2 regions of the Bacillus sp. NEAU-Y102 genome follow, and region 1 is predicted to be linked to the other one. Evidence: a T-box and tRNA genes for the amino acid it is inferred to sense, from the RefSeq annotation. Region 1 holds a T-box; the other holds one or more tRNA genes.

Region 1 (8,317 bases):
GTATGAGCTTTCTCAAGAACTACAAAGTAAGATGGAACAAAGACTGTATATTTTTAAAAATAATAAGTGGTATGACGGCATTCAGAGCATAAATGTATTAGCAAAGGCCGTACCATCTTATTGGTTTGCCGTTCCTTTTATAAAGCTATCTATCGTACTTGGTTTTGGAAGTAAAGTATACGATTATATCGCTAACAATAGAAAACTTGTCCCAGTTGGACATTGCCGCGGTGGGGTTTGTGAAATCCCTACAAAAAAATGAAATCATCGTAATCTTTCTTTTGCACCTAGTAATAGAGCGTGATATGATGAATTTGGAATGAAAGTTGAAGGAGAGATTACAAGATGTCAAATGCTTATGAAGAATACATGCGCCAAATGGTAATCCCAATGCGCCAAGAGTTAGTGCGTTCTGGGTTTGAAGAGTTAACTACAGAAGAAGCTGTAACAGAATTTATGGAAAATACATCAGGTACAACTTTAGTAGTTGTAAACTCTGTTTGTGGTTGTGCAGCTGGTTTAGCACGTCCATCAGCAGGTCAAGCGGTTGTTCGTGCTGAAAAACAACCTGATCATCTTGTAACTGTATTCGCAGGTCAAGATAAAGATGCTACCGCAAAAATGCGTGAATACTTCGGAGAAATCCCTCCATCTTCACCATCTATGGCATTATTAAATGGAAAAGAAGTTGTTCACTTCATTCACCGTCATGAAATTGAAGGTGCAACTATGGACGAAATTATTACGAACTTAGAACAAGCTTTCGAAAAGAATTGCTAAAGAAGGGGGAGAGTAAATCTCCCTCTTTTCTTTATATAGAGGTGAAACCATGATCGTAACAACAGCAGGAAGAACAAATAAAGAAATGACAGCATATGCAAAGGAGGTAGCAGAAGAATTAAATCGTTCTTTTATTTTACGTAATGATATACCAGTGCATAAATTACATGAGCAGTATGAACAAGATGTACTTGTCGTAGGAAAGAACCGATTAGCTATTTATCCGAAAGGTACGGAAGAATCATTTTTCTTTCATCCGAACTCAGCGATGTTTCGTGTGAAAAGGTTAATGCGTGGAGAGCACGATCCGTTTGTACAAGCTGCTAAATTAGAGAGCGGAATGACAGTGTTAGATTGTACGCTCGGTATGGCATCAGATAGTATTGTAGCTAGTTATGTTGTTGGTGAAAGTGGAACAGTAACAGGACTTGAAGGCAATGAATATATGGCTTATATCATGAAAAATGGTTTGAAAACATGGTCTTCATCTGTTTCTGAAATCGATGAAGCAATGCAAAGAATCCTAGTAAAGCAAACGGAGCATTTTTCATTTTTAGCGCAATGTGAAGACGATAGTTACGATGTCGTTTACCTTGATCCTATGTTTGAAGAAACTGTCATAGAATCTGACGGAATTAAAGGATTAAAACACTTCGCTTTGTATCATGATATTACTGATGAAACAATTGCGGAGGCGAAGCGAGTGGCGAGAAAGCGTGTCGTATTAAAAGATCATTTCCGTAGTTCTAGATTTGAAAAACACAATTTTCACGTATACAAAAGAAAAAGTGCTAAGTTTCACTTTGGTGTAATTGACCCTTGCTAATTGTTTGAAAAGATGTATAATAAGCAATAATTAATTAAATATACTGTCTGTGATGAAGAGAGTAGTCTTTTTTAGAAGGAAAGCGAGCTGGGGATGGTGTGAGCCTAGTACGGAAGAAAAAGATGAAGCGCACTTCGGAGATGCTTCTTGAACGAATAGTAGAGAAAGCCGAGGCCCCCTGTCCTCGTTATAAACGGGAAAGTGGTTCGTAACGAACAACAAGGGTGGTACCACGGGTTAAAACTCGTCTCTTTTTTAGAGACGAGTTTTTTGTGTTTTAAAAAATAAGGAGGTTAAATCATGGATTATAAAATGCAGTTTGCGGAAAGTTTATCTAATATTTTCACGAATGAACTAACGCAAAAACAAATTTTAGATTTAATTGAAACACCGAAACAAGATGAATTTGGAGATGCAGCGTTCCCATGCTTTTCATTAGCAAAGAAATACAAAAAAGCACCAGCTATTATCGCAAAGGAAGTTGCTGAGAAATTAAATAATCCGTTTTTTACGAAAGTAGAAGCCGTTGGTCCTTATGTAAATGTGTTTTTCAATCGTGAAACTGTAAGTGATGCAGTATTAAAAACGGTTTTAGCGGAAAAAGAAGAGTTCGGTCAAAACCACTTTGGCTGTGAAAAAACAGTAGTAATTGATTATTCCTCTCCTAATATCGCGAAACCTTTTTCGATGGGGCATTTACGTTCTACAATGATAGGAAATTCGCTGAAACATATCGCTGAAAAATGTGGCTATGAAGTTGTAGGAATCAATTATATTGGTGATTGGGGAACGCAGTTTGGAAAATTAATTACCGCATATAAAAAATGGGGAAATGAAGCAGTAGTTAAAGAGGATCCAATACGTGAATTATTTAAGTTATACGTTCAATTCCATGAAGAGGTAAAAGACGACGAAGAACTAGAAGAAGAAGGGCGTGCTTGGTTTAAGAAATTAGAAGAAGGTGATGAAGAAGCTGTTGAGCTTTGGAATTGGTTCCGTCATGAGTCCCTTAAAGAATTTTCTCGCATTTATGAACTTCTCGGTGTTGAATTTACTAATTTTCAAGGAGAAGCATTTTATAATAACTTAATGGAAGATTTTATTGGGATTTTAGAAGAGCATGATTTGCTTGAAGAATCAGAAGGCGCATTAGTCGTTAATTTAGAAGAAGAAGGAATGCCGCCCTGCTTAATTAGAAAATCAGATGGTGCGACGATTTATGCAACGCGTGACTTAACAGCAGCTTTATATCGTCAAAACACTTATGGGTTTGATAAAGCGCTATATGTTGTTGGTCCAGAACAAAGCTTACATTTCAATCAATTTTTCACTGTATTAAAAAAACTTGGCTATACTTGGGTTGATGGTATGGAACACGTACCGTTTGGCTTCATTTTAAAAGATGTTAAGAAAATGTCGACACGTAAAGGAAGAGTTATTTTACTCGAAGAAGTACTTGAGGAAGCAATTGAACTTGCAAAACAAAATATTGAAGAGAAAAACCCAAACTTAAAACAGAAAGAAGAAGTAGCAAAGCAAGTCGGTGTAGGGGCAGTTATTTTCCACGATTTAAAAAATGAGCGTATGCACAATATTGAATTCTCATTAGAAAACATGCTGAAATTTGAAGGAGAAACAGGCCCGTACGTACAGTACACACATGCACGTGCTTGCTCTATTTTAAGAAAAGAAAGTGTAGAATTTGAAACATGTACGTTTGCTTTAAAAGATGATCATAGCTGGAGTGTCGTAAAATTACTTAATAAATTCCCTCAAGTAATTGAAGCAGCTTTCAATAAAAATGAGCCATCAATCATTTCGAAATATGTATTAGATGTAGCACAATCATTCAATAAATATTACGGTAATGTTCGTATATTAGAAGAGAGCGAAGAAAAAGACAGCAGACTCGCATTGGTTTATGCTGTGACGGTTGTACTAAAAGAAGGATTACGTTTACTTGGGGTGGAGGCACCTGAGGAGATGTAGCATAAAAGGTGTATGTATCATTACAGATATGTATGCCTTTTTATTTGGTATAGGAGCCATGTAAGTAGTAATCTCACTTTATTAAACTAATTTCTGGGGGAATTAAAATGTAGGAATGTTTTTGTTAAATGGAGAATTGTAAGGGGTGTATATAAAAGGAGGCGTTAGACGTTGGAAACATACGATTGGAACAGTAAACTAGCGTATTTAAAAAACACGAGAGATTTATATTACAATAGCGATTATGTAAGTTTTCTAGTGAATTCAGTTTGGAAGATTTCTGATCCAGTACATGTTGTTGATTATGGCTGTGGATATGGTTATTTAGGGTTAGTTTTGTTGCCGTTACTTCCAGGTGGATCAACATATACAGGCATTGATAGCGGAGAAGCATTAATAGCTGAAGCGAGAGAGTTGTTTCGTTCCCTCCCGTATGAATCAGAATTTATTGAGGAAGATGCTACAGAAATTGAACTGAACGATAAATACGATATAGCAATCTGTCATGCTTTCTTATTACATATGAGTTCGCCAAAAACGATGCTACAAAAAATGATACATTCAATTAAAAAGGGCGGAAAAATAATCTGTTTTGAACCACATTGGATATCAAATATGTCTTCATACTCTTTAGATGGGGAGAAACAATCAGAATTTATTCAGTTAGGTGTTTTGCAGAAATTATTTGAAAGTGATACGAAAAGAAATGGTAAAGATGGCAATATAGGCATGAAAATACCGATATATTTAAGTGAATTAGGTGTGAAAAATATTGAGTGTAGAGTAAGCGATAAAGTGAACTTTTTAGATTCAAATATGCATCACAATGATAAAAACGATTTGTATCAATCATTAAAAGAAGAGGGGATTGCAGGCAATCCGGGTGATAAGCAGCAATTTATAGAATGTTTAATAGACAGAGGATTAACATATGATAATGCGCTAGCTCAATATGAAGCTGAACTCCGATTTTACAAAATATTTCATGTGCATTCTTCTTTAGTGTACGCTCCGAATATGAAAATTACATTTGGTGACATAGTATGTTAAAAGGTATGATATATAAGAATTGTCGTTTAATGTCGATAAGTCGGTATTCGACATATAATCGCTGATATATTTGAATTATCGGCGATATAATTTTATGTACTAAGTTCAGCTTTTACAAGATCAAAACTGCATGTTACGTTATTCCATATAATCAAACAAAATACAGAGAAAAGCAATCGTTTTTACTATATTTTGTTATAAATTTGAATAATATTAATTAATACCATCCATTATAAGAGATTTTAGTTGAATACATACTATATGGTGTGTAAAATCTAAGCAAGTAGCAGTATAAATATAAATTCGAGGTGAATGCATGCTAGATTTTAAGCAATTAGAAACTTGTTTGAAAGATAAGAGATTTGTAGACGGATTACAGGAAATAAATAATGAAATTGCATATATAAAAGAAACGAATACTTTATCCTATGTGAAGAATTGGCTTGCCAATATTCCTTCGCATAAGGAGTTTGATATATTAATTCGCCTTACTGATGAAGGGCTTATGCACCAATGCAGTTCATTTCTCATTCGCTACGCTTATAAAAAATTCCCAAATATGAGAACGCTCTCTTTATATTGTGATGAGTTAATTGATGAGCGAAAAATTCTTGAAGCAGAGCAGTTGTTAAAATCTTCTTTAGAAGAGTTAGGTAAAGAAGAAATAGATGCAGATTTTTTAGCGAAAACATATTTTACGTTAGTACGATGTCTTTTAGAAATGAAACGAAACGAAGAAGCGCTAATGTATATGAAAAAAGCAGAGGAGTACAGTACACGTGCAGTCTTTGATAAATGGGGCTACGTTTATATGCATACAGGTGAATGGGAGAAAGCGGAAGAACAATTTATTGCTGGCATACAGCATGAAGATTGTGAAGAGTTATCTACCTATTTATTATCACAATTGTATGCGAATAAAGGGGAACAAAAACGTGCAATACAGTTAATTGATGATGCGATTGTAAAGTTTCCACAAGTACCATATTTTCATTTTGAGAAGGTAAAGTATTTATTAGATTTAGAGCAATATGAAGAAATGTTAGCGGTAATAGATAACATAAATACTCAGCTGCCATATCATGCCTATAATACTTACTTTGTACATTTACGTGCAGAAGCGTTGTACAAAATGAATAAGTTTGCAGATTTACAAAAGCTATTAAGAGAAGAAAAGAGTTTAAAAGAATCTTTATATCATAATTTAGAAAAAAATCCGGATGGAAAAAAGGTTCACTTGCCGATAGTTCCTATTGTACAAAAGGATAATTATTGTGTTCCGACAAGTTTAGAGATGATGTTGCGTATATGGGGAGAGAAACGTACACAAGATGAAATAGCAGAGTTTATTTTTGATATGACAGGTTCGAAGTTTTCAGATACTGTTTCTTATTTAGAAGAATTAGGTTATGAATATCGTTATTTTAAAGGGAATGAAGAGAATTATAAGAGACTGATTGACGAAGGAATTCCTGTTTTATTAAGTATAGATATTGAGCATGCTTCACACGTACAAGTTCTATCTGGATATGATGATACATTGCAAGCTTTCTATGTTCAAGATCCAAACTTTATAGAACCAGTTCTTGTGGAATATAGTAAATTACAAGAAAAATATCGTTATACAGGCTGTTTAGCAATCACGTTTGTTCCGAAAGAAAAGAAGGAGCAACTAGCGTTTCTAAGTGAAGAAGAAAATCGTTATTTTAAATCTATTTTTTCTCTTACGGATCATTTAGATGAACATGACAAAGAGGGAATTAGTAACTTAGTACAATTTTTAAAAGAAACGAGTGATAATCCAAATACGTGGTTATATACGATAAAGCACTTAGATGTTGAAGTAGATAAAGAATTTATTTTATATTGTATCGATAAGTTAATGGAAAAGTTTCCGAACTCGGACTTTGTTAAATTGCATGGTGCACAGTGTTTTATTCGTCTTCAGGAAGTAGACAAAGCCGAGCAAATGCTGACAAGCGTTGAGAAGAAAAATAATCGTGCATTATATCATTTGATAAATGGAAGATATGCTTTTGAGCAGGAAAGTTATATAGAAGCAATTTCAAGCTTTCGTTCATCGTTACAATTAGACGCAGATCAGCCTATTGCTTGGAGTTTTCTCGCTTTATCCTATATGTATATTGATCAATCTGAAAAAGCATTGCAATACTCTCAAGTTGCGTTAGAGCGTAGTCCTGAAAGGTTTACTTTAACGAATCACGGTATAATATTAATAGATTTAGAAAGATATGAAGAAGCATATGAAATCTTTAATGACTTGTTAAAAGAATATAAATATGAAGCACATGTATGGTATGAACGAGCGAGATGTGCACATCAACTAGGAAAATTATATTTAGCAATAAAAGGGCTTAAAGTAGCGATTCATTTGGATAGTAATGCACCTTACATTTATACAAAACTTTCGGAAATATACGAATCTGATTTGAAGGATGAGGAAAGTACGAAAGAAATTTTATTAAACGGTATTGAGAATTGTGATGATAAAGCATCTCTTTACGTAAAATTAGGTGACTATCATTTTCAAAATGATAGCTTGGAAGAAGCAGAAGTATTGTATAATCGTGCTTTAGAAGAAAATGATGAGGATGTTTATTCTCACTTCGGACTTACACAAGTTTATATGGCAAGAGAACAATACAAGGAAGCAAAAGAATATATTCTTGGTCTTGAGAAGCAAATTGAAAAGAGCCAAGATTTCCTCATGAATGCAGGAATGGTTTTATGGGATGCTGAAATTGAACTTGGTGGAAATGAAGAAGGGTTTAAAGTAGCGCTATCTAAGTTAGAAAATGGTATAAAGAAAAGTGATTATAATGTAGCAAGTGCGTTAGATGAATATGTGAATCGAATTAAAGGAACGGAATTTGTACAACGAGGTATAGCGTTTTTAAGAACGTTACACAAAGAAAGAAATGAAGTAAGTGAGTACGGTTGTTATGCAGGTATTTTATATGAATCTATTGGACAGTACGGCCAAGCGATGAAAAGATATAGTAAGGCGATAGAACAAAAGGAAACGGCATTACCGTATTACCGAATTGGTGAAACACTTATGGCATTAGGACAATTGACGGAAGCAAAACAAGCGTATGAAACATGTTTAGAGCTTGATGGGAATTTCGTAGGTGTACATTTACAGCTTGCGGAAATATACGAAAAAGAAGAAAACCGTTTTAAAGAACAAAGTCATATGGTTCAGGCGATGAAAGAAGAGCCGTTGCATATTAATATGGAATATTTGGCACAGCTTTCAGTAGATATGAATCTTCAGGAAGAATTGTTGACTGAACTAGAACAATTAGCGGAAGAAGTACCTGAAATATGGCGTTTAGATGCGATTGCATATGTGCATGGTGCGATGAATGAAATAGATAAAGAACAAGCACAGATTGAATACGCGCTACAATTAGATGGTGAGCATATAGAAGTTCTATATCATTATGCAAAAGTATTAGTGAAAAAAAGAAATGTAAAAGCAATTGAAGTTGCAATGAAAGTAATACAAAAAGATTTTGATAATGAACGTATATTTGATGTTTATGTAAAAGCAGTAGAGCAACATAAAAAATTGTCTAACATACGAGATTTTCTTCATATGTTAAAGGTGAAAAAAGCAGAAAGAAGTACAGCATTCATGTATGCTGC
Region 2 (23,706 bases), on a different contig from region 1:
GAATTGCCTATTTCTTTACATTTGCTTTATATATGTTTATTGTAGCGTTCGGAAATACAATCGCAATGAATATTGCATCTGAAAAGGCGTCACGTGTAATGGAAGTAATGCTTCCGAAAGTGAAGCCTCTTACAATGATGTATGCGAAAATTTTAGCGGTTGTTTCAACGGCGTTATTGCAACTTGTCATATTGGCGTGTGGTTATCTTATTCCATATTTGTTGGGTTGGGTTGATTTAGAAAGTGCCTCACTATTTGGTATTCCAATTGACTTTACGAAATTAGATGCAAAGGTTATCAGCATGTTTCTTGTTTATTTCATTACGGGATATTTACTATATGCGATGATGTATGCTGCTGCTGGAGCTGTCGTGTCTAAGACGGAGGATTTACAAGCTGTATCTTTCCCGGTAATGATTTTAATTATGGCTGCATTCTTCATTAGTATTAAATCATTAAGTGATCCGAATAGTACTATCGTTGTTGTAAGTTCTTACGTTCCATTTTTTACACCGATGGTTACCTTCTCACGTATTGTAGCTGGTGAAGCAGGTATGCTAGAAATTACGATAACATTAGCGGTCTTATTGGCGACAATTGCGGTATTAAATGCTGTTACAAGCCGCATTTACGTAAACGGCGTAATGAATTACTCAGATAAAGTTAAATTTAAAGATTTAGCGAAATTTATAAAGCGTCAATAATGAGAGAAAAGCATGATTTCCTATTGAAATCATGCTTTTTCTTTATGTATAAATTAAAAATAGTATATAATAATAAGAGTTGTCTTTTAATAGAATGAATAAAAAGGAGGGTGTGCAGATGGGGATTAGTAGTCGTTTTACAGTAGGTGTTCATATGCTGACATTACTTGCGATAGATCGAAACTCTCGCTGTACCTCTGAATGGATTGCCGGTAGTGTGAATACAAATCCAGTTGTGATTCGTCGCATTACAGGAATGTTGAAGAGAGCAGGACTTGTTGATGTACAAGCTGGTAAAGGTGGTACGACACTTGCTCGAGATTTAGAAGAAATTACATTACTTGATGTATATAAAGCAGTGGAAGTTGTAGAAGAAGGACAGCTATTTTCCTTCCATGAAAATCCCAACATTGAATGTCCAGTAGGAGCTAATATTCAATCAGTATTAGAAATTATTTTAATGCAAGCGCAAGAAGCGATGGAAAACGTACTTGCAAATGTAACGGTAGATCAATTAGTTACAAATTTAAAGTCTAAAATGAAAGAATAAAAAAGCGAGCTTCCTCATAATGAGGGCTCGCCTTTTTTTTATTCAGAAATATTGAAAATTCTATTTTTCAGTATTTAAAATGAATTTACCTACGATAGCTGCGAAGATACCACCAAGAATTGGTGCTACGATGAATACCCATAGTTGAGAAAGTGCTTCTCCACCAACAAATAAAGCTGGTGCGATACTACGAGCTGGGTTAACAGATGTTCCAGTTAACGGAATTCCTAATAAGTGAATTAAAACTAATGTGAAACCAATTACTAGTCCCGCTAAAGAAGAACTGCCTTTTTTACCTGTTACAGCGACGATAACTAAAATGAATACGAAAGTTAAAATGAACTCAACTAAAAATGCTCCAGATAAACCAAGAGTTCCGAAACCATTTTGTCCTAAATTATCTAAAGGTGTTTTAGCAGATTTTAAAATTGTTACTAACGTTGCAGTTCCTAATAAACCACCTAAAATTTGAGCTAATACATAATAACAAAGTTCCATAGCGTTCATTCGTTTGTTGATGAACATAGCTATTGATACTGCTGGGTTAATGTGACATCCAGAAATTGTTCCGATGCTATATGCCATAGCTACAATAGATAGACCGAAAGCCATAGCGATTCCTAATGTTCCAATTCCTTCAATTCCGCCGCCAGTGACAGCTACTCCAGTTCCGAATAATACAAGTACAAATGTACCAATAAATTCAGCGATTGCTTTTTTTAACATAATTTACCTCCTATTAATGCGCATGAAACGTATTATAACATAAGTTTTAGTATAAACAGCCAATGAAGTACTATTCTGATAAGGCGAAATAGGGGGACAATAAAAAAGGGTATGGTTCATCTCTATAGAACCATACCCTTTTTTTATGCTGATTTTTTCTGTTTAACGACTGGAACAGAACGGTTTAAAATACTATTTGCAACCATTCCTAACATAATAATAATCATTCCAATGAGGGAAAGTCCTCCAGGGAATGGACCATTTAAGAAAATGATTTCGCCAAGCACGGTAAATACCATCGTTCCAGCTTGTGTTGCTTCAACTGCCCCGAGTAAGGCGAGGTTATCTTTTGCTAAGTCAGTAGCAAAGAAAAATGTCATCGTTGCAATAACGCCGGAACATAATGCTAATAAAAGCCCTTGAAGCATTTGGCTGGATGTTGGAATGCCAGTAGTAGAAAATCCATATACACCAAGCAAAATTGTTATAGGAAGACTTCCAATAGCCATTCCTAATACACGTTGGAACGTATCAAGGCGTCCGCCAACAAGTTCCATCATTTTTCGGTTACCGAACGGATATAAGAAAGCGGCTAATACGACAGGTAAAAAACCTGAAATGAACTGAGTCATTGTAATATGGCCTGCTGCAGTTGCTTGCATACAAATTACACCAAGTAAAATAAATAATGCAACATATAAGCTACGAAGTGGAATTTTTCCACGTACAAGTTTCGTACCTGATTTTGTTTCTATTTTCACGAAAAATAGTGGTGATAGTAGTAAACCAGCTAAAATCGTAACTTGCCAAGTTCCAGCAACGAGCCAAGCTGGAGAAAAGACAGCTGCGAAACTTAATAAAGAATAAAAACCAATACCTGCAACGGAACCCCATCCGATCCATGCTAATGGATGTTTTTTTAATTCTTCCCATAATCCCCTAAAGTTTTTGCGAAATAAAACGATAAGGAATAAAATAGGAAGAGCAAATAAAAAACGGAAGGAAGCTGTCCAAGCCCAGCTCGTTCCAGATACATTCATTGCTCTATTAATAATAAAGGTTGCAGAAAAAAAGGCAGATGATAAAAGACCTAATAAAATTGCGCGCATAAAGTATAGCACTCCTTTCGGAAATAAATAATTATGTATAGTATGATATACTTTAATTAAATAAAAGTAAACTATTTTATACTTTAAGGTGGTTTTATATATGAAAGAAAATGAAGATATACAAACGAAAGAAGTCATTCAACAAGTTGGACAGTTATTGAGACAAATTCGAAATGAACAGAAATTAAGTTTAGAAGAATTAGCTCATAAAACAGGAGTAAGTAAATTAACATTAGGAAAAATTGAAAGAGGGGAAACAAATCCGACGCTAGCTGTCATTTGGAAAATAACGAAAGGGTTATCAATTCCTTTATCCAGATTGATGGTTGTTGGAGAACCTGTAGCTGTTGCGCGCTGTGGAGAAGGATTTGCAGTAGATGAAGGACAAGCGTGGCATTTAGAAACGATGTTCCGTTATACGAAAAAAACAGGGATGGAAATGCACCGTGCTTGTTTACGATCAAATAGTATATATGAACCAGAAGCTCATCATGAAGGTGCGATTGAGCTTGTAACGATAATGAAAGGGAAAGTGTCTATTCAAGTGGAGAATGATGTATACGAATTAAATGAGTTTGATTCCATCCAATTTGAAGCGAATAAGAAGCATGTTTATAAAAATGAAGAAGAAGAAGTGGCGGTATTACATTTAACGATGAAATATTCTTCATGAAAAAATCACCTATAGAATTCTATAGGTGATTTGCTCTTCTTAAGTATATGAAATGATACCATTAGTACGAACGTGGCATAAGTAATAAACAAATGAAATAAACTAAAAATCCTGTCCCAAAACATAAAACAGCAATAACCCAAATGATACGAATAAGAGTAGAGCTAATATCAAAATATTCTCCTAAACCACCACATATACCAAATAGCATTTTATCAGTTTCGGATTTACATAACTTTTTTGACATATTCCAATCAACTCCTTTTTATATCAAACTGCATACTTTTATTCTATATGGAAATTTATGAGAAGACTATGGGGTTGTATTACATTTTTTTTTGAGAGACGATCATATTAATTGTCTTAATTTTCAGTGGATATTAAACTTGTAGTTATGAGGTGATTTTTAATAAAGGGTGGGGAAATAGGGATGACAGTATATTGGTTGACTAATGTAATGCTTGAATCAAGGTATACATATGAAGAAGAGAGAATTTCGCGAACAGAAACAGAATTATGTAGTTTACTCATTGAAGATGGACGAATTAAAAAAATTATAGAAGGGGTTGTTCAAGAAGAAGATATAGTAATGCTTGATGCTAAGCACTTATTGATGTTGCCAGCTTTCGAAGAGATGCACATTCACATTGATAAAACATATTATAGTGGCCCCTGGAAAGCTTGTAAGCCAGCAGAAAGTATTTTTACACGTTTTAATGAAGAAGAAAAAATTTTACTAAAGCAATTAGCAACTGCTCAAGATAGAGCGGAAAATATGCTAGAGTTACTACTGCGAAATGGTGCAACGAATATTAGAACGCATTGTAATGTTGATCCGATTATTGGACTTGGTAATTTGGAGGCGACGTTAGCGGCATTAGAAACATATAAAAATCGAGTGTCTAGTAGAATTGTTGCGTTTCCGCAACATGGATTATTGCGCAGTAATTCTGTGCAACTCGTGAAAGATGCGATGCGTATGGGTGCTCATCTAGTCGGAGGAGTAGATCCAGCTACAGTGGATAATGATATTGAAAAATCATTACATACAATTATGGATATCGCAGTAGAATTTAATGCGGATGTTGATATTCATTTACACGATGAGAATAATCTTGGAACGTTTACGATGAAGAGATTGGCAAGTTTAACAGAAGAAGCAGGGTGGCGAGGGCGTGTAACAATTAGTCATGCACTTGGACTTGGTGGTGTTACTGATAAAGAGGCTGAAGAAGTGGCAGAAAGACTCGCAGCTGTAAATATTGATATTACTTCAACAGTACCAATTGGTAAACAAGTAATTCCAATTCCGTTATTAGATAAAAAAGGTGTTAAAGTTTCATTAGGAAATGATAGCATTACAGATCATTGGTCACCGTTTGGAACAGGTGATATGCTTCAAAAGGCAAATCGATTAGCAGAGCGTTTTGGATGGAGTGACGAAAGGTCTTTAGGAAAAGCAATTCGCTTTATTACGGGAGGAAAAGAAACGTTAAATAATGAAGGGAAGCGGGTATGGCCGAATGTAGGGGATGAAGCGAGCTTTGTTTTGACAAATGCGACATGCACTGCTGAAGCGGTAGCACGCCAAACAGAAAAAAGTTTAGTTGTGTATAAAGGAAATATTGTTGTTGGAAGCTTAAATGAGCTGGAATTAAATAATCTTGTGTAGAAGAATCGTTTAAATACCTTGGGGAGGGTTCTAATTGTGAATATAGAACTCTTCTTTTTTATTCTTACAATATATTTTTTATAGGAAAGCTAGAAGGGATGGACATTTTGGACAATCAACATAACCAAAATCATATTATGGGAACTTTGCAATGGTTTATATTTCTATTAGCAAATTCAATCGCACTACCAATTGTCGTTGGTGGATTATTTCATCTTACGACGGAAGAAATATTTTATTTAATGCAGCGTACGTTTTTTGTAGTTGGTATATCTTCTTTCTTACAAGGATGGATTGGGCATAGACTTCCAATTGCGGATGGACCAGCTGGATCTTGGGTTGGTGTATTTACAGTACTTGCTTATGCAACTGCCGGACAAGATCAATTGCATAGTACACTGCAAATTTTAGAGTTAGGAATGATAATCTCCGGTGTTATTTTAATAGGATTAGGAGTAACTGGTTTTATAGGACGTATTTTATTTTTATTTACGCCAGTTGTGACAGGGACGTTTTTACTTTTATTATGTTTACAATTAAGTGGTGTATTTTTAAAAGGAATGCTAGGAATTACAGCTACTATTTCTCAAATCGATGGATTTACAGCGATAATTGCGTTTAGTATATTTTTGTTCGTTATTATACTGTCTAATTTTGGAAGAGGTTTTATCAAAAGTTATGCAGTTTTAATAGGATTAATTAGCGGGTGGATTATTTTTCTCATTGCAGGAAAAGTGACGGTTCCATCTCAAGTAACTCATTTTGTACAACTTCCACAAATGTTTGCTTGGGGACTTCCAAAATGGAATACTGGTATGGCAGTATCCAGTTTCGTTATGGTATGTATTTTAGTTTCAAATACAGTGGCAGCTATTATAGCGATTAATCAAGCTACCATTCATAAAGCAACTATTGAACAAAAACAGTTGAAGGATGGTACGTGGGTTGGAGGGATTTCGCATATCATTTCCTCCGTATTTTCAACTGTAGGTATCGTTCCGTTACCAGCAACGGCAGGATTTATACGCTTAACAAAACAAAAATATATACGATCGTTCTTAATGGCATGTGCGTTACTAGTCGTAATGTCTCTTTTTCCAAGTATTATTCGTTACTTAGCATCTTTACCATCGGCTGTCGCATCGGCTGTTTTAATGGCTTCGTTCGTACAATTAATTGGAATTGGATTTAATAATATAAAACAAGTGCCGATGAGTGAAAGGAATGTAACGATTTTAGGAGTGGCAGTATTATTTGGAAGTGGCGTTATGTTTTTACCGTCTGGAGCACTCCAATCCTTGCCGTCTGTTATGCAATATATATTCGGTAATGGTTTATTTGTAGGTACGGTTGTAAGTATATTGCTAGAACAAATATGGCGCGTTGGAAAGTAAGTGGATAAAAAGAGTGTACGCAATGTATAAAAGTCTAAAATAACATGGGAAATAAAGCCCATTTTTATTCACCACCTGCACATTTCGTTCATACAATATCTTGACTAAATAAACACCCAACTTACACATACACAGCTCTGGCTTAAGCAAGGAGGGTTATACCAGTTGAAGGAAAAAGCGTATCAATCTAAACCTTTACTCACAAAGAGAGAAAGAGAAGTATTTGAATTACTGGTTCAAGATAAAACAACGAAGGAAATTGCAGGTGAACTTTTTATAAGTGAAAAGACAGTTCGTAACCACATCTCAAACGCAATGCAAAAGCTAGGGGTTAAAGGACGTTCACAAGCAGTTGTTGAGCTTCTTCGTATGGGAGAGCTCGAACTATAAGAAAGCAGCCGACTTTTATATAAAGAGTCGGCTATTTTTCTGTTTGTTTCACTTGCTATATGAATGATAAGAAGATTACATACATAAATAGGTAATAAGGAGGGGATATGTTGAAAAGGATACTGTTAGTTTCAACAAGTGCTCATGATATGAATGGACACCCGACTGGTTTGTGGCTTGAAGAGCTTGCAGCTCCTTATCATTTATTTAAAAAGGCTAAGTTTGATGTTGATATTGTGTCGATAAAAGGCGGAAGAGTACCTATAGATAGAGTGTCTATTCCGAATGGTATACCTCGCGAATTCAAGCACGTTGCGTCTTTATTGCAAAATACGAGACCGATTTCAAAGGTTCATTTTTCGGACTATGATGCGGTTTTATTTGGTGGTGGGCACGGGGCGATTGTAGATTTTCCAGGTAATCCATATGTAGCAAATTTGATTGAGAATATGTATAACAATAACCGGATTGTAGCGGCTGTTTGTCACGGAGTAAGCTCCTTAGTCGGTGTGAAAAATAAGGATGGCTCGTTTTTTGTTGCCGGTAAGCGTATAACGGGTTATACAAACGATGAAGAAAAAGCTGTACATTTAGAAAAGCGCGTTCCGTTTTTATTAGAAAGTAAGTTGAAAGAAGAAGGAGCTTTGTTTTATATAGCCCCCAATTTTACGTCACATGTGGTAGTAGATGGACATTTAATTACAGGACAAAACCCGCAGTCTAGTGTGGAAATGGGTAAGGCTATAAAAAGGGCTGTAAATAAATTATAGAAAAGGTGCTCGCTACTCATAAAGGTAGCGGGCATTTTTTCTATAGTGTAAATGAACCCTTAAACTAAAAAGATGTATTGAGTATAGTGACTTCATTTATAATTAATTGTGAATTTGCTATACTATTTTGTATGGACAAAAGGGGAGGCTCTTTTAAATGAGAAAAGTCGCATGTGCAAATACTTATATTAATAAAATCAAGCCCGTTATTAGAAAGGCGAGTTTTAGCCAATTGAAAATAGATGAAATTGCGAAATATATGGATATTAGTAAAGCTACTTTATATAAACGTTTTTCTTCGAAAGATGAAATTATTGAGGCGGTAGTAGAGGATTTCATGAACTATCTACTCGAAGGTGATGCGGATAATCAAGATGAAAGTATGTCATTTACAGAACGGTTCCAAAAGACATTTATCCATTCTTTAAAATGTGTGACATATATTTCGGATGTTTTTTTGCAAGATTTGAAAGAAGCATATCCGCATTTGTCGGATCAATTAGTCGCTGCACAACAAAATCGTAATCATAATTTGCAAATGTTTTTTGAAGCGGGTATGGAACAAGGCTACTTTAATAAGATGAACGCACAATTATTTATGGTGCAAGATGATGTGATGTTAAGACGTATTATAGATCATTCTTTTTGTATTCAGTACGATATTACGTTAAAGAAAGCGATACTTGATTTTTATCAATTGAAGAAGTATCAACTTTTTAAACCAGAGTATATAGATGCAATTGATGATTCGGAAATTGAAAAAGAAGTTATTGCTATTTTGCAAATGATTTCGTAAAAAAGCAGATCTCCCTTAATAGAGGGAAATCTGCTTTTTTAGTACATATTATTTTTGTAACTGTTTTAATACTAATTCGGCTACTGGACCACCTGAAGCTGGGTTTTGACCAGTGATAACACGATTATCTTCTAAAGCATAAGCTTCCCACGGTTGCGCGGCTTTTTCGTAAAGTCCTCCATTTTTAATGAGTTCATCTTCTGTTAAAAATGGAACGAATTGATCTAATTCAGCTAATTTTTCTTCTTCATTTGAAAAGCCTGTTACCTTCTTACCACTAATTAAACGATCCCCATTACTTAATGTAATATGAAATAAACCAGCAGCTCCATGACAAACGGAAGAAACAATTCCGCCGTTTTCATAAATGTTGCGGCAAATATTTTGAAGTTGTTTATTTTCTGGGAAGTCCCAAATACCCCCGTGACCACCTGCGTAATAAATAACAGCGTAGTCTTCTGGATTCACTTCACTCGGTTTCATTGTAGAACCGAGGCGATTCATAAACTCTTTCTTTTGATACCATTCCCAATCGACGCTCTCCGCCATTGCTAAACTATGTGGATCAATTGGTGTATAACCGCCTTGTGGGCTGACATAATCGACTTCGTAACCCGCTTCTTCTACTTTTTTTACGAAATGTACAGCTTCACCAAGCCAAAGTCCGGTAGCCCTATTTAAATTTGGATATTTTTCTACACTTGTTAATACAACTAAAATTTTTTTCTTCATCATAATCCTCCTATAATGTCTCTTCTATATAAAAGTTCTGTATTCGTTTCGTCTTATTAAGTTAAAAAATGCAAATTTGAATAATCATGCCAGTCCTTCTCATATCGGGTTCGAAATTAGTGTATAATAAATTTTGAACAAAGTAAACTAAAAAGGCTAAATTAGTTTAGTTTGTATATTTTTCGTTGACAAACTGTAATGCTGAAACTATGATAGTTCCATGAATATCGAACAACATTCTTGTTTCGTGTCGAATTCAATTTACCCCGCTATTTTCCGGGCAGTAAGACCCCCACCTCAAAATTCAGCGGAAGCAAAGAAGTTAGGTGGGGGATCAACTGCCCGTAAAAGTCCGATTGATGAGGGCTGGTTAAAGTTTCACTTTATCGCGCGATAAGGTAGTACCTTTTATACATTTAATGAAGTTGTTTAGTGGTGATACAACATTTAAATAACTTCATTTTTCATCTATAGTTTGACAATTTTAAAATTGCAATCAGGAGAGTGTTACACATGGGGAAAGATATAAGTAACCATTCGAAATGGTTTGTTTTTACATTATGTTTTATTGTTTTGTTAGGACCGATGAACGCTGTGTTATTTAATGTAGCGCTAGAGGATATTGCCAATGATTTATCAATTAGTCAATCGAAAGTAAGTTGGGTTGTAGTGGGGTATTCTTTAGTTGTTGGTATTGGTTCGATGATATATGGAAAACTGGCTGATCGTTACAGTGTAAAAAGGCTATTAATTATTTCTATTATCATATTTGTAGCTGGTTCTATTGTTGGGTTTGTGAATCAATCTTATGAGATTATCATTTTCGCAAGGTTAGTGCAGGCGAGCGGGGGAGCAGCGTTTATTGCGCTCAGTATGATTGCGGTGGCAAAATTAGTTGCTCCAGCTAAAAAACCGGGTGCGTTAGCAATGATTAGTTCTTCTATTGCATTAGCGGTTGGTATTGGACCTTTAGTTGGTGGGGCAATTACAAATACGTTAGGGTGGCCGTATTTATTTTTATTTATGGTTATTTCAATGATTGGTATTTTCTTGCTCGTAAAATTTATGCCAGAAGAGGCGCAACATACCGATGAAGTGTTTCGCTTTGATTTCATTGGAGCAGTTTTATTATTTGTATTGATTACGACCATTTTATTAGGAGTGAATATTAATAGTTGGCTTTTTGTGTTATCTGTTGCTTTCCTATTTTTATTCAGGGCTCATATGAAGAGAACAGAGTCGCCGTTTATTGATATTGAGTTGTTTACAAATAAACCATTACTTCGTTTAATAGCGGTCGGATTTATCATTAATGTGGCGTTATGTGCTAGTTTATTATTATTACCATTACTGTTAGGAAGAGGACACGGATTGTCTCCATTCGTTATTGGAATTGTATTGTTTGTTGCATCTCTCTTTGGTATTGTATCTAGTGTTATTACCGGAAAGATTATTCCTTCGTTTGGGAATGTGAGGATGATGTATGTAGCGTCTGTAGTTATGATCATGGGCTTTTTAATTTTAGGGATTATTCCGAATGGGAACTTACTCTTTATTTTATTTGCGGTTATTTTAACATTTATGAGTTATTCGGCAATTCAAGTATCATTAAACACATTTATACCCAAAACATTAAATCCAGCTAAAGTTGGAGTTGGTCTTGGTTTATATAATTTAATTAACTTTTTCGGTATGGCATTTGGACCAGCTGTAGCGAGCAAAATTATGGAATCTACAAATAGTTATCGATTGAATTTTATTTTGCTCGTCATTTTAATTTCTGCTCATTTCTTCTTATTAATGGGAATGTCTTCTTTTCAAAAAAAGATGGAGCAATGAGTATGCACCTTATATAGAAGAAACCGACTTTCTTATAGAAGGTCGGTTATTTTTCTGTCTTGCAAATTACGAAAAAAAGGAGCAAAATAAAAAAGGTCCTAGTCTATACATGGGTAAATGAAAATTTTCATACAGAAGCATTTGAAGTGAGCGAACTTAAAGTGTGTAAAATATAATGATAAACATAAAAGATGATGAATGAGAAAACGGGTGATGAAGTTGAATAGAGCAATCGGTGTTATCGATTCAGGAGTTGGCGGTTTAACAGTAGCGAAGGAATTAATTCGTCAGTTGCCGAAAGAGCGTATCATATATTTAGGAGATACAGCACGTTGTCCTTATGGTCCACGTTCTCGAGAAGAAGTGCGTCAATTTACGTGGGAAATGACGGAGCATTTACTAGATTTAAATATTAAAATGTTAGTTATTGCGTGTAATACAGCAACTGCAGTTGTATTAGAAGAGATGCAAAAACAATTACCAATTCCAGTAGTAGGAGTTATTCACCCAGGATCACGTACAGCTTTAAAAGTGACAAACACGTATCATGTTGGGATTATTGGAACGATTGGAACCGTGAAAAGTGGTGCATACGAAGAGGCGTTAAAGTCTATTAATAACCGTGTTATGGTAGAAAGTTTAGCTTGTCCACCTTTCGTTGAACTTGTAGAGAGTGGGAATTTCGAAAGTGAAATGGCGTACGAAGTTGTAAGAGAAACGCTGCAACCACTGAAAAGTACCGATATTGATACCCTTATATTAGGGTGTACACATTATCCGATTTTAGGACCTGTTATTAAAAAAGTAATGGGAGATAAAGTACAACTAATTAGTTCTGGTGATGAAACAGCACGTGAAGTAAGTACAATCTTATATCATAGTAAAATGTTGAATGAAGGAGAAGAACAAAGTGATCATCTCTTCTTAACAACAGGAAAAATAGGCTTGTTTAAAGAAATTGCATCAAAATGGTTCGGTCAACCGATTGAAAATGTGAAGCATATTCATTTAGAAAAAGAATAATAGTAGAATTCATATAAGTAAGCTCCTGAGAAATCAGGAGTTTTTGTTTATCCCGCTATTTTCCGGGCAGTAAGACCCCCACCTCAAAATTCAGCGGAAGAAAAGAAGTTATGTGGGGGATGAACAAAACTCCCACTGATTAAAGTTTCACTATATAAGAGGCACAGCTTGTTCTAAAATGTGAAACGGCTCGTATACATAATAGTACAAACTTAGATTTTAGGGGGGAATGGCATGCCTAAATCCACTTTTAAATGGGTTGTTGGTGCTACTGTGAGCGCTGTTTTACTAACAGGGTGTGGCTTTATAAATCAGGAGAAAGCAACTGAACAAATTGATCCGCCAAAACAAGTTACGTATACAGAGGGTGGGAAGAAAGAAGTAGCTAAAAAAGATAAGCAAGGGCAAATGGTAAATAGAGAACTATACCTTGTTGATAAAAATGGTTATGTTGTACCACAAACATTAGCTATACCTACTCCGAAAGCAAATGAGACTGTGAAGCAAACGTTAGAATACCTTGTGAAAGATGGACCAGTAACGAATTTATTACCGAATGGGTTTCGTGCAGTCATTCCGGCGAATACAACGATGACCTTAGATTTGAAAAAGGACGGGACGGCAGTTATTGATTTCTCTAAAGAAATGAAAAACTATGCGAAAGAAGAAGAGCGGCAAATCGTTGAATCTATAGCGTGGACGTTGACGCAATTTACAGAGATAAAACAAGTGCAGTTCCAAATAAATGGTGAGAAATTGGCAAAGATGCCTGTTGGTGGTACACCGCTTGGTGAAGGAGTGAGTCGTGCAAATGGTATTAACTTCGATGATGAACAAGTAGCAGATGTAACAAATACAAAACCAGTCACACTGTATTTTATGGCGCAAAATAATAATAAACAGCAATATTACGTACCAGTAACGCGCCGCGTTGCTGAAGGAAAAGAAAATGATTATGCAGCAATTATAGATGAGCTTGTAAAAGGTCCGATTCATCAATCGCTCCTGAATGATTTTAATCCAGGCGTTAAGCTTATTACGAATCCGAAATTACAAGACGGAAATCTTACATTAAACTTTAATGAAAATATATTTGTAAACCCAGATAAAAATATGATTTCAAATTACGTATTGAAGTCGTTAGTTTTATCTTTAACAGAAAAGAAAGGTGTGAAAAATGTTTCTATTGAAGTGAATGGAAAAGCGAATCTTATAGATGAAAAGGGCGGAAAGTTAATAAAACCTGTAGATCGTCCAGAAAACGTGAATACAGGTAGTTTTTAATCTTGAATAATTTGATATACTTAAGTAAGAAAGGAGAATTGCTTTTTGGGTTCTCCTTCTTTTATTGTATACATATCATACATTTAAAATTGGCTATACTAACGAGTAGTAATTAAGAGGAGGTTATTTTTATGCGAGTAGATGGTAGAGAGAAAACAGAATTACGCCATATACATATTCATACGAATTATTTAAAACATCCAGAGGGATCTGTATTAATTGAAGTTGGGGATACAAAGGTGATTTGCTCAGCGACAATTGAAGAGCGTGTACCACCGTTTATGCGTGGAGAAGGAAAGGGCTGGGTAACAGCTGAATACGCGATGATTCCGCGTGCAACAGAACAACGTACAATTAGAGAGTCAAGCAAAGGGAAAGTAACAGGACGTACAATGGAAATTCAGCGTCTAATTGGACGAGCATTACGTGCGGTAGTTGATTTAGAAGCGCTTGGCGAGAGAACAGTTTGGATTGACTGTGATGTTATCCAAGCAGATGGTGGAACGAGAACAGCGTCTATTACAGGTGCATATGTAGCGATGGTACTAGCTTTTGAGAAGTTATTACAAGCAGAAAAAGTATCTAAAATTCCAGTAAAAGATTATTTAGCAGCAACGTCAGTAGGGATTGTTGAAGAGCAAGGTGTTGTTTTAGATTTAAACTATGCAGAAGATTCTAAAGCAGACGTTGATATGAACGTGATTATGACTGGAAAAGGCCAATTTGTTGAAGTGCAAGGAACTGGAGAAGAAGCGACGTTTAGTAGAGCGCAGTTAAATGAACTACTTGATGCTGCGGAAAAAGGCATTTTCCAACTGATTGATATGCAAAAAGAAGCTTTAGGCGACATCGTATCTCATATAGAGTAGAGGTGGAAAGTATGAAACAAGTTGTTGTAGCGACAAAAAATATGGGTAAAGTACGTGAGTTTGCTGAGTTATTTGAGCGATTTGATTTAGAAGTAAAATCATTACACGATTTTCCTCATATTGAAGAAGTTGAAGAAACAGGTGAAACATTTGAAGAAAATGCGATCTTAAAAGCGGATAGTTTGAGTAGACAGCTGAATTCAATCGTAATTGCGGATGATTCGGGTCTTATTGTAGATGCTTTAAACGGAAAACCAGGAGTGTATTCAGCGCGTTTTGCTGGTGAACCGAAAAATGATCAAGCAAATATCGATAAAGTGTTACAAGAATTAAATGGCATTGACTTTGAAAAGCGTAAAGCACGTTTCTATTGTGCATTAGCAGTTGCTTTCCCTGAAGGTGATAAAAAGCCTGTCATTGTAAATGGGACATGTGAAGGATTTATTTTAGAACAACGCCGCGGGGAAAATGGTTTTGGATACGATCCGATCTTTTATGTGGAAGAATACAAAAAAGCAATGGCGGAATTAAGTTCAGATGAGAAAAATGCTATTAGCCACCGTGGTCGTGCTCTTCGTAAGTTAGAAGAAAAAATCCCGGAATGGTTTTTAGGAGAATAAGGGAGAGAGTATGATGAAAGCTTTAATCGTAAGCGATAGTCATAGCTCTGTGAAGGAATTACAGCAGTTGAAAGAGAAATATGAAGGGAAAGTAGATATCATGATTCATTGCGGTGATTCAGAGCTAACGCCTGCTCATGAAGAAATGCAAGGTTTCCGTGTTGTAAAAGGAAACTGTGATTATGCTAACTTTCAAGATGAAATTGTAACTGATGTAAATGGAATTCGCTTCTTAGTTGTGCATGGACATCGCCATAATGTGAAAATGACATTACAAACGCTAGCGTACCATGCGGAAGAAGTAGGAGCGCAAGTTGCATGCTTCGGACATTCTCACGTATTAGGTGCGGAATTAATCGACGGCGTTTTATTTATTAATCCAGGCAGTATTTTATTACCACGTCAGCGTGTAGAAAAGACATTTGCTGTATTAGAAATGGATGAAAATCAAATGGAAGTTCGTTTTGAAACATTAGACGGACAACTAGTTGAACAAGCAGTTTTTAAAAGAGGATAATAAAATTTATCCTCTTTTAAAAAAGGTGTTGACTTTATGTATGGTTATACATATAATAAATATTGTCGATAGGGCAACGGCGCTAACGAAGAAAAGAAAATAACATATGCGGGTGTAGTTTAGTGGTAAAACAAGAGCCTTCCAAGCTCTGGTCGAGAGTTCGATTCTCTTCACCCGCTCCATGTCCCAGTAGCTCAGCCGGATAGAGCATACGCCTTCTAAGCGTACGGTCGGGAGTTCGAATCTCTCCTGGGACGCTAACAAAAACCTTGTTATCTTTTGATAACAAGGTTTTTTGTTTGTCTAAAAATTGATGTTTGGGTTATAAGTGTAGTTCATTCTTAATATCTGCGACCTTTCCTTCGATATTAAGCAGTTGCATATGTACTTCTTTTTCTTAAATAAAAAGAGCGCCGTTTATCCCGCTATTTGCCGGGCAGTAAGACCCCCACCTCAAAATTCAGCGGAAGCAAAGAAGTTAGGTGGGGTCGGGCTGTCCGTAAAAGTCCGATTGGTGAGGGTTGATTAAAGTTACACTTTATGCGCCCTGTTCCTCATATTTAATTTAAAGAATCAATAGGCTTATGGTAGAACTCAAATCCATATCCAGATTCTCCTAATTGTTCACTTGCAATGTTATAAAAGTTTTTACCATTCTAGTGTGATTGAGTAGCCGTTATCGGAACTTATCCCTGATAGTGTGTTACAATTAATAGAAGCGGAAAACGAGAATCTCCAATTGACTGGACGTGTGATTAGTTGGACAGTTTAAGAAGGTTGTATAAAAAGGGAGATGGCGCAAAGATGGCGAGAACAAAAGAGAATGATTTAACGGAGAAATTGGCAGAAGGTCAACGGAAATATGGTGACGGCAACTTTACAGTACAGAACATCGGTGATGAAACTAACCCGAATTGGACTGTCGTAAAAAATGTGAGGAAGGGATCGGCAGGCATTCGCGAAGGAGAAGATATATTAAGACTGCGATCAAAATATATAAAATAGTACGGAATGGGCGGAGCGGGAGTTCGAATCTCTCCTGGGACGCTAAAAAAACCTTGTTATCTTTTGATAACAAGGTTTTTTGTTTTAAATTAGTTATTAATAAACTTCTCAAATACAAAACCATAATCTTTCACATTGTATTGTTTCTTCGTATCAACAAGCCAGTTAAAGGCAATCTCGTTCATCTCTTTAAATTGCTCTGCTAAGTTTACTTGTGCGTTTGAAATACGGCTGAAAGCATTAGATGCCATATCTAAACTTTTATGTGCATATTGTAATGTAATGTCGTTGTCGTATGAAATTTCTTCAATTTTAAGTAAAGCCTTATATAAATCTTTTAATTCTTCAATATGTTTTTTATGAACATCAATTGAGTAATGCTCATCTCCCATTTGAAACTTAATTTCTATATCTAAATCAATCGTTCCTGCAGTTTCAAGTGCTACGTTTTTAATTTGATATTTACTATAGCTATAGCGGCGCAGTGTGCGTTTTTTACTTGTTGCGCTTGTACCATCTAGGTGGAGTAATCCTTTGTTTGTGAAGCAATATTCATCTGATTTGGATTTAATTAGAAAATAAATTTTCTCTCCATCTTCGTGCATCACGTAATCATCAGCATCAACTTTATCGTAATCTTTCGGTGTAATGACAGAACCTACATCGCTTAACCCTAAAACATCAGCAGCTACTTTTTTGAACATATATAATCCCCCTTGTAAATTAAATTCTTAATTGTACAAAAATATATTAACATGATTTTCATTTTTTGTTTTCTTGTAATACGAAAATATCTGAAGGTAAGTTAAGAAAAGTAACGCATAATTATTTTGATCCTAAATTATTTAGTAAATCTATTAGTCTAAGAGTCGATTCGCCGAAAAGTAACCAAGAGAAAAAAGCTAATTTTGCAAGTGATTATAGAGAAATTTCGTGAAAGCACCTCAAGCGATATGAGGTGTTTTTCAATCCCTTTTTGAAATCTTACAATTCTGTAAGGTAACTGTAAGGTAGTTCGATGGTAAGAAATTGCTAATCTTTTATAATGAAGATAACAACGATAAAACGAGGAGGAAGAAATGATGAAAGGGTTAGTTGTAACGGGCTTAACGGTTGCTTTTGGATTTGTAGCGTATGAGAAATTAACGTATGTAGTCGATGTTGTGAAACATTTGATTGCTTAGAGAAAACAGCTATGAGAGGGAAAGGGAATGAGTGAATGAATGGAATGGTTATTTGGAATTATAGGTACTTGTAGTGTAGTGTTATTGTTCTTTGTCCCAAGTGGTATACTTAGTTCGACAACAAGTTTGTTCTTCTTAAGTTTGTTTGCTTGTACGATGCTTATTATTATGTTTTTAATGAAGCGAAGTAAACCAATCTTCTATTTTAGCATGATTGTTATGGCAATTATTGTTCTCCAAATTATTACCCTTGTAATATACCCCACAATTATAAAAGCTTTCCATTAATGATGAATCCTCTGCGCTTGTTGCTGGGGATTTTTATTTGTACAATTTTAATTTTTAGTAGAGATTTACTCGTATCGGAATATAAAAATTAAATATTTTTATATTTCAAACAAATGATTTAGGGATGTTGTGTTCTCATTACGCATTTGATATATTTACTTTGAGCATAATTAAAATCAAGAAAAAGAGGCGGACGTATGGATAAAAAAGAAAATACGGTCGTATTGTTTCCACAACTATCAGAGCGCTATATTGATGAAGGTTTTTTAGCGCTGAAAGAGCGGAAATTCGAAGATGCATTGCGTTGCTTTGAAATATTACGTCAGTATAATGCGGAAACGGAACAAACGGAATTAGCTTCAGTTATTTGTTTACTCGAATTAAAACGTATGGAAGAAGCGAAAGATAAATGTGAACAGTTGCTTAAAACAGGAGTTGTCTTATTTGGTGATATTCTTGAAACGTACGTAACAATTTTAGTTCAAACAAATGATTATGAAGGTGTTATTGAAACTGTTGAAAAGGTTTTACAAACGAAAGATATAATGCCTGATCAAAAGGAAAAATTAGCGCAGCTTGCTTTATTTGCAGAAGGTATGCTAAATGAGGGAGACGCATCGCTAGTGGATTCAAACTTTGAATTGGATGAGTTTACTAATGAAATTTTTGGAGAAAACTTTGGACAGAAGCTAAGAGCGATTCAGCGACTTTCGTTAAAAGATTTAGATCTTGCATTACCTGTTTTAAAGAAATTTTTAATAGACGAAGAGCAGCACCCCTATTTGAAAACTTCTATTTTGTATAAAATGATAGAAAGTCAGGTAGAAGAAGAAATAGAGGTAGAAAAGTTTGGAAATACGATTAAGGTGATTCCAGCATTTACAGGTCATAATGAGGAGCAATCCAATAACATTATACATAAATTATCAAGCCGATTAGAGCAAAATTATCCCGATATATTTGAAGCGATGGTTACATATTGGAAAGAGTTGCAAATTAGCGTTTTCCCATTCGCTCTATTAATGGATAAAGAAGAGATTTGGTCAGCTGTTTTAGAGAGAATTGGAAGAAAGCGTTTCGGATTGGCTATTGATGAAGAAGAGCTTATGGCAGCATATAATATCGAATTGGAAGAGTTTCATATTGCCTATCAATGGTTATTACGTGTTGAAAGAGAAGGATATTTGCCCGTATAATTATGAAAAAGAATCGTTCAGTTCTTGAAACGAGCATATTCTATGTTATAATGTAAGGGTTGCAAAAGGCAGAAATCTGCCTGTTTGTAAGAGAAGAGAAGTGCAATTCTCTTACTTAATATGTTTCATATTATTCTCGAACAAAATATACCGTAGTTGTCTTCTGGGCAATTAGTAGATTGGAACATTATATCTGAAAGCTTTTGCTAGAGGGTTATTTGTGTATTTGTTATTTCAAAAAAGAGATAATGAAGATTTTAATCTATAGAGGTATGTGCATACATTATTATAGTTGGAGGGAAAGAATAAATGTCTACAAAATGGGAAAAATTAGAAGGTAACGTTGGCGTTTTAACAATCGAAGTTGATGCTAAAGAAGTAAACAACTCTATCGACGCTGCGTTCAAAAAAGTAGTAAAAACAATTAACGTACCAGGTTTCCGTAAAGGAAAAATGCCTCGTCCATTATTCGAACAACGCTTTGGTATTGAATCTTTATACCAAGATGCTTTAGATATCATTTTACCAAAAGCATACGGTGAAGCGATTGAAGAAGCTGGTATCTTCCCAGTTGATCATCCTGAAATCGACATCGAGAAGTTCGAAAAAAATGCTAACCTTATCTTCACTGCAAAAGTTACAGTGAAACCTGAAGTTAAATTAGGTGAGTACAAAGGTTTAGCAGTAGAAAAAGTTGAAACAACTGTAACTGACGAAGATGTAGAGAACGAATTAAAATCTTTACAAGAGCGTCAAGCTGAACTAGTTGTTAAAGAAGAAGGAACTGTTGAAAACGGTGATACAGCTGTAATCGACTTCGAAGGTTTCGTTGATGGCGAAGCATTTGAAGGCGGAAAAGGCGAAAACTACTCTCTAGCAATCGGTTCTGGTACATTCATCCCAGGTTTCGAAGAGCAAGTAATCGGTCTTAAATCTGGTGAGTCTAAAGACGTTGAAGTATCATTCCCAGAAGAGTACCATGCTGCTGAATTAGCTGGCAAACCAGCAACATTCAAAGTAACAATTCACGAAATCAAAACAAAAGAACTTCCTGAGTTAAACGACGAGTTCGCTAAAGAAGCAGACGAAGCGGTTGCAACTCTTGATGAATTAAAAGCAAAACTTCGCACAAACTTAGAAGAAGGCAAAAAGCACGAAGCTGAGCACAAAGTACGTGACGAAGTAGTAGAATTAGCTGCTGCTAACGCTGAAATCGAAATTCCAGAAGCTATGATCAACACTGAGTTAGATCGTATGGTTCGTGAATTCGAGCAACGTTTAAGCCAACAAGGTATGAACCTTGAGCTTTACTACCAATTCACAGGTACTGACGCTGACAAATTAAAAGAGCAAATGAAAGAAGATGCACAAAAACGTGTAAGAATCAATCTTGTTCTTGAAGCTATCATTGAAGCTGAAAACATCGAAGTTACTGAAGAAGAAGTAACTGCAGAAGTTGAAAAAATGGCTGAAATGTACGGTATGCCAGTAGACGCTATCAAGCAAGCTCTTGGAAGTGTAGACGCTTTAGCTGAAGATCTTAAAGTGCGTAAAGCTGTAGACTTCTTAGTAGAAAACGCTGCATAATAAAATAACAAGGCACGATTTTAATCGTGCCTTGTTTTATAAATATAGAAATATATTTATAAAACTTTTCGATGGAGAAGGAAATGTTCCTTTACAAGTCGAATATACATATTTCAAAAGTTTTAAAATTTTTTTATTTGTACATAACTAGTCATATTATTTGTATTTCTCGCCACGTAGTGACATAATATGTATTTACATACGATACATTTATCGTGTACATACGAAGGCAAGAGGTTAGCACTTTGTAAGGGGTGTGAAAATATGTTTAAATTTAATGATGAAAAAGGGCAATTAAAATGTTCTTTCTGTGGTAAAACACAAACGCAAGTTCGAAAGTTAGTGGCAGGTCCAGGTGTTTACATTTGTGACGAGTGTATCGAACTTTGTACTGAAATTGTACAAGAGGAGCTTGCGAAGGACGAAGAAGTAGAATTCAAAGATGTACCGAAACCGGTAGAAATTCGTGAAATCTTAGATGAGTATGTCATCGGGCAAGATAGCGCGAAAAAAGCACTAGCGGTAGCGGTATATAATCATTACAAACGCATTAATTCTAACAGCAAAATTGATGATGTAGAATTAGCGAAGAGTAATATCGCACTTATCGGGCCAACAGGTAGTGGTAAAACATTACTGGCACAAACGTTAGCGCGTATTTTAAATGTTCCATTTGCAATCGCGGACGCAACATCTTTAACAGAAGCTGGATATGTTGGGGAAGATGTAGAAAATATCTTACTAAAATTAATTCAAGCAGCTGATTATGATGTAGAGAAAGCGGAAAAAGGAATCATTTATATTGATGAGATTGATAAAGTGGCACGTAAGTCCGAAAATCCATCAATTACACGTGATGTATCTGGTGAAGGTGTGCAGCAGGCACTTCTGAAAATTTTAGAAGGTACTGTAGCAAGCGTTCCACCTCAAGGTGGTCGTAAGCATCCGCACCAAGAGTTCATTCAAATTGATACAACGAACATCTTATTCATTTGTGGTGGAGCGTTTGATGGCATTGAGCCGATTATTAAACGTCGCCTTGGTGAGAAAGTAATTGGATTTGGTTCTGAGAAGAAAAATGCTGATGTAAATGAGAAGCATGTTTTATCTCACGTATTACCAGAGGATCTTTTAAGATTTGGTTTAATTCCAGAGTTTATCGGTCGTCTTCCAGTTATTGCGAACCTAGAGCCACTTGATGAAGATGCTCTTGTTGATATTTTAACGAAACCGAAAAATGCACTTGTTAAGCAATTCCAAAAACTATTGGAGCTTGACGATGTTGAGTTAGAGTTTGAAGAAGGTGCACTAATCGAAATTGCGAAAAAAGCAATTGAACGTAAAACGGGTGCTCGTGGACTTCGTTCTATTATTGAAGGCTTAATGCTTGATGTAATGTTCGAACTTCCATCTCGTAAAGATATCGAGAAGTGTATTCTTACAAAAGAAACAGTAGCTGATAATGAACCGCCAAAATTGGTGTTACAAGACGGTACTGTACTTGATACAAAAACATCTGCATAATGCGAAAGGGAAACAGCAATTTTTATAATTGCTGTTTTTCTTTATGTTTAGCTACGTTCCTCCGCGGAAATACTAAGAGATAAAATATTGCGGGAGGAAATAAATAATGAGCTGGACAAATATATTTTTAGTTGTTCAACTTGTTTTTGGTGTAATTGTCGGATTATATTTCTGGCATTTACTTCGAAATCAACGAACACAAAAAGTTTCAATTGATCGAGAATCGAAAAAAGAATTAGAACAGCTTCGTAAAATGCGTGAGATTTCTTTAACAGAGCCGCTAGCAGAAAAGGTGCGTCCTACAACCTTTTTAGATATTGTAGGGCAAGAGGACGGGATTAAGTCGTTAAAAGCGGCTCTTTGTGGTCCGAATCCGCAACATGTAATCATATATGGCCCGCCAGGTGTTGGGAAAACAGCGGCAGCACGTCTTGTATTAGAAGAAGCGAAACGAAATCCTAAATCTCCATTTCGTACGAATGCAACATTTATTGAACTTGATGCGACGACAGCTCGGTTTGATGAACGTGGTATCGCAGACCCTTTAATTGGTTCGGTGCATGATCCGATTTATCAAGGTGCTGGGGCGATGGGACAAGCAGGTATTCCGCAACCGAAAAAAGGTGCTGTAACAGATGCGCATGGTGGTATTTTGTTTATTGATGAGATTGGCGAACTCCATCCGATTCAAATGAACAAAATGTTAAAGGTGTTAGAAGATCGAAAAGTATTTTTAGAAAGTGCGTACTATAGTGAAGAAAATACGATGATCCCAACATATATACATGATATTTTCCAAAAAGGCTTACCGGCAGATTTTCGCTTAGTTGGAGCAACGACACGTTCGCCAGAGGAAATTCCTCCTGCTATTCGGTCACGTTGCTTAGAAGTATTTTTCCGTGAATTAGATACGGAAGAAATTCAAAAAGTAGCGAAAAATGCCGCGGAAAAAGTAGAAATGCAAATAGGCGAAAATGGTATTGAAATGATTGGGATGTATGCAAGAAATGGACGAGAAGCGATTAATCTCGTGCAAATCTCTGCTGGTATGGCGATAAATGAAGAACGTTCTTTCATTAAAGATGAAGATATAGAGTGGGTTGTTCACTCAAGTCAGCTTACACCGAAATACGAAAAGCACATTTATCCGATTCCAAGGATTGGTCTTGTAAATGGTCTTGCTGTATACGGACCAAATACAGGTGCGTTATTAGAAATTGAAGTAACAGCAATTCCGGCGAAAGATAAAGGGTC

Evidence for each region. A T-box is a leader RNA that pairs with one kind of tRNA and senses whether it is charged. The one in region 1 lies ahead of argS (arginine--tRNA ligase), so its partner is inferred to be a tRNA-Arg.
Region 2: it has a tRNA-Arg gene. The T-box ahead of argS (arginine--tRNA ligase) is inferred to sense a tRNA for this amino acid. The anticodon was not compared.

What each region holds. Positions count from the first base shown of each region.
Region 1 is NZ_JBTWFK010000004.1:232,588-240,904, forward strand. Features, by position in the region: gene ACYFX0_RS13055 (thiol-disulfide oxidoreductase DCC family protein) at 1-262, shown strand, start outside; gene ACYFX0_RS13060 (BrxA/BrxB family bacilliredoxin) at 346-780, shown strand; gene ACYFX0_RS13065 (class I SAM-dependent methyltransferase) at 830-1,606, shown strand; T-box leader at 1,647-1,861, shown strand; gene argS (arginine--tRNA ligase) at 1,907-3,595, shown strand; gene ACYFX0_RS13075 (class I SAM-dependent methyltransferase) at 3,767-4,645, shown strand; gene ACYFX0_RS13080 (tetratricopeptide repeat protein) at 4,962-8,317, shown strand, end outside.
Region 2 is NZ_JBTWFK010000003.1:157,822-181,527, reverse strand. Features, by position in the region: gene ACYFX0_RS10310 (ABC transporter permease) at 1-704, shown strand, start outside; gene ACYFX0_RS10305 (Rrf2 family transcriptional regulator) at 823-1,254, shown strand; gene ACYFX0_RS10300 (aquaporin) at 1,315-1,980, opposite strand; gene ACYFX0_RS10295 (DMT family transporter) at 2,124-3,089, opposite strand; gene ACYFX0_RS10290 (helix-turn-helix domain-containing protein) at 3,190-3,762, shown strand; gene ACYFX0_RS10285 (PspC domain-containing protein) at 3,824-4,009, opposite strand; gene ACYFX0_RS10280 (amidohydrolase family protein) at 4,193-5,434, shown strand; gene ACYFX0_RS10275 (purine/pyrimidine permease) at 5,533-6,828, shown strand; gene gerE (spore germination transcription factor GerE) at 6,994-7,218, shown strand; gene ACYFX0_RS10265 (type 1 glutamine amidotransferase domain-containing protein) at 7,326-7,988, shown strand; gene ACYFX0_RS10260 (TetR/AcrR family transcriptional regulator) at 8,146-8,784, shown strand; gene ACYFX0_RS10255 (type 1 glutamine amidotransferase domain-containing protein) at 8,833-9,516, opposite strand; gene ACYFX0_RS10250 (MFS transporter) at 10,030-11,355, shown strand; gene racE (glutamate racemase) at 11,569-12,378, shown strand; gene gerM (spore germination protein GerM) at 12,613-13,662, shown strand; gene rph (ribonuclease PH) at 13,794-14,531, shown strand; gene ACYFX0_RS10230 (XTP/dITP diphosphatase) at 14,543-15,151, shown strand; gene ACYFX0_RS10225 (metallophosphoesterase) at 15,165-15,668, shown strand; tRNA gene ACYFX0_RS10220 (tRNA-Gly) at 15,777-15,850, shown strand; tRNA gene ACYFX0_RS10215 (tRNA-Arg) at 15,852-15,925, shown strand; gene ACYFX0_RS10210 (hypothetical protein) at 16,473-16,673, shown strand; gene ACYFX0_RS10205 (PH domain-containing protein) at 16,763-17,377, opposite strand; gene ACYFX0_RS10200 (hypothetical protein) at 17,897-18,145, shown strand; gene ACYFX0_RS10195 (hypothetical protein) at 18,343-19,341, shown strand; gene tig (trigger factor) at 19,651-20,928, shown strand; gene clpX (ATP-dependent protease ATP-binding subunit ClpX) at 21,193-22,452, shown strand; gene lonB (ATP-dependent protease LonB) at 22,559-23,706, shown strand, end outside.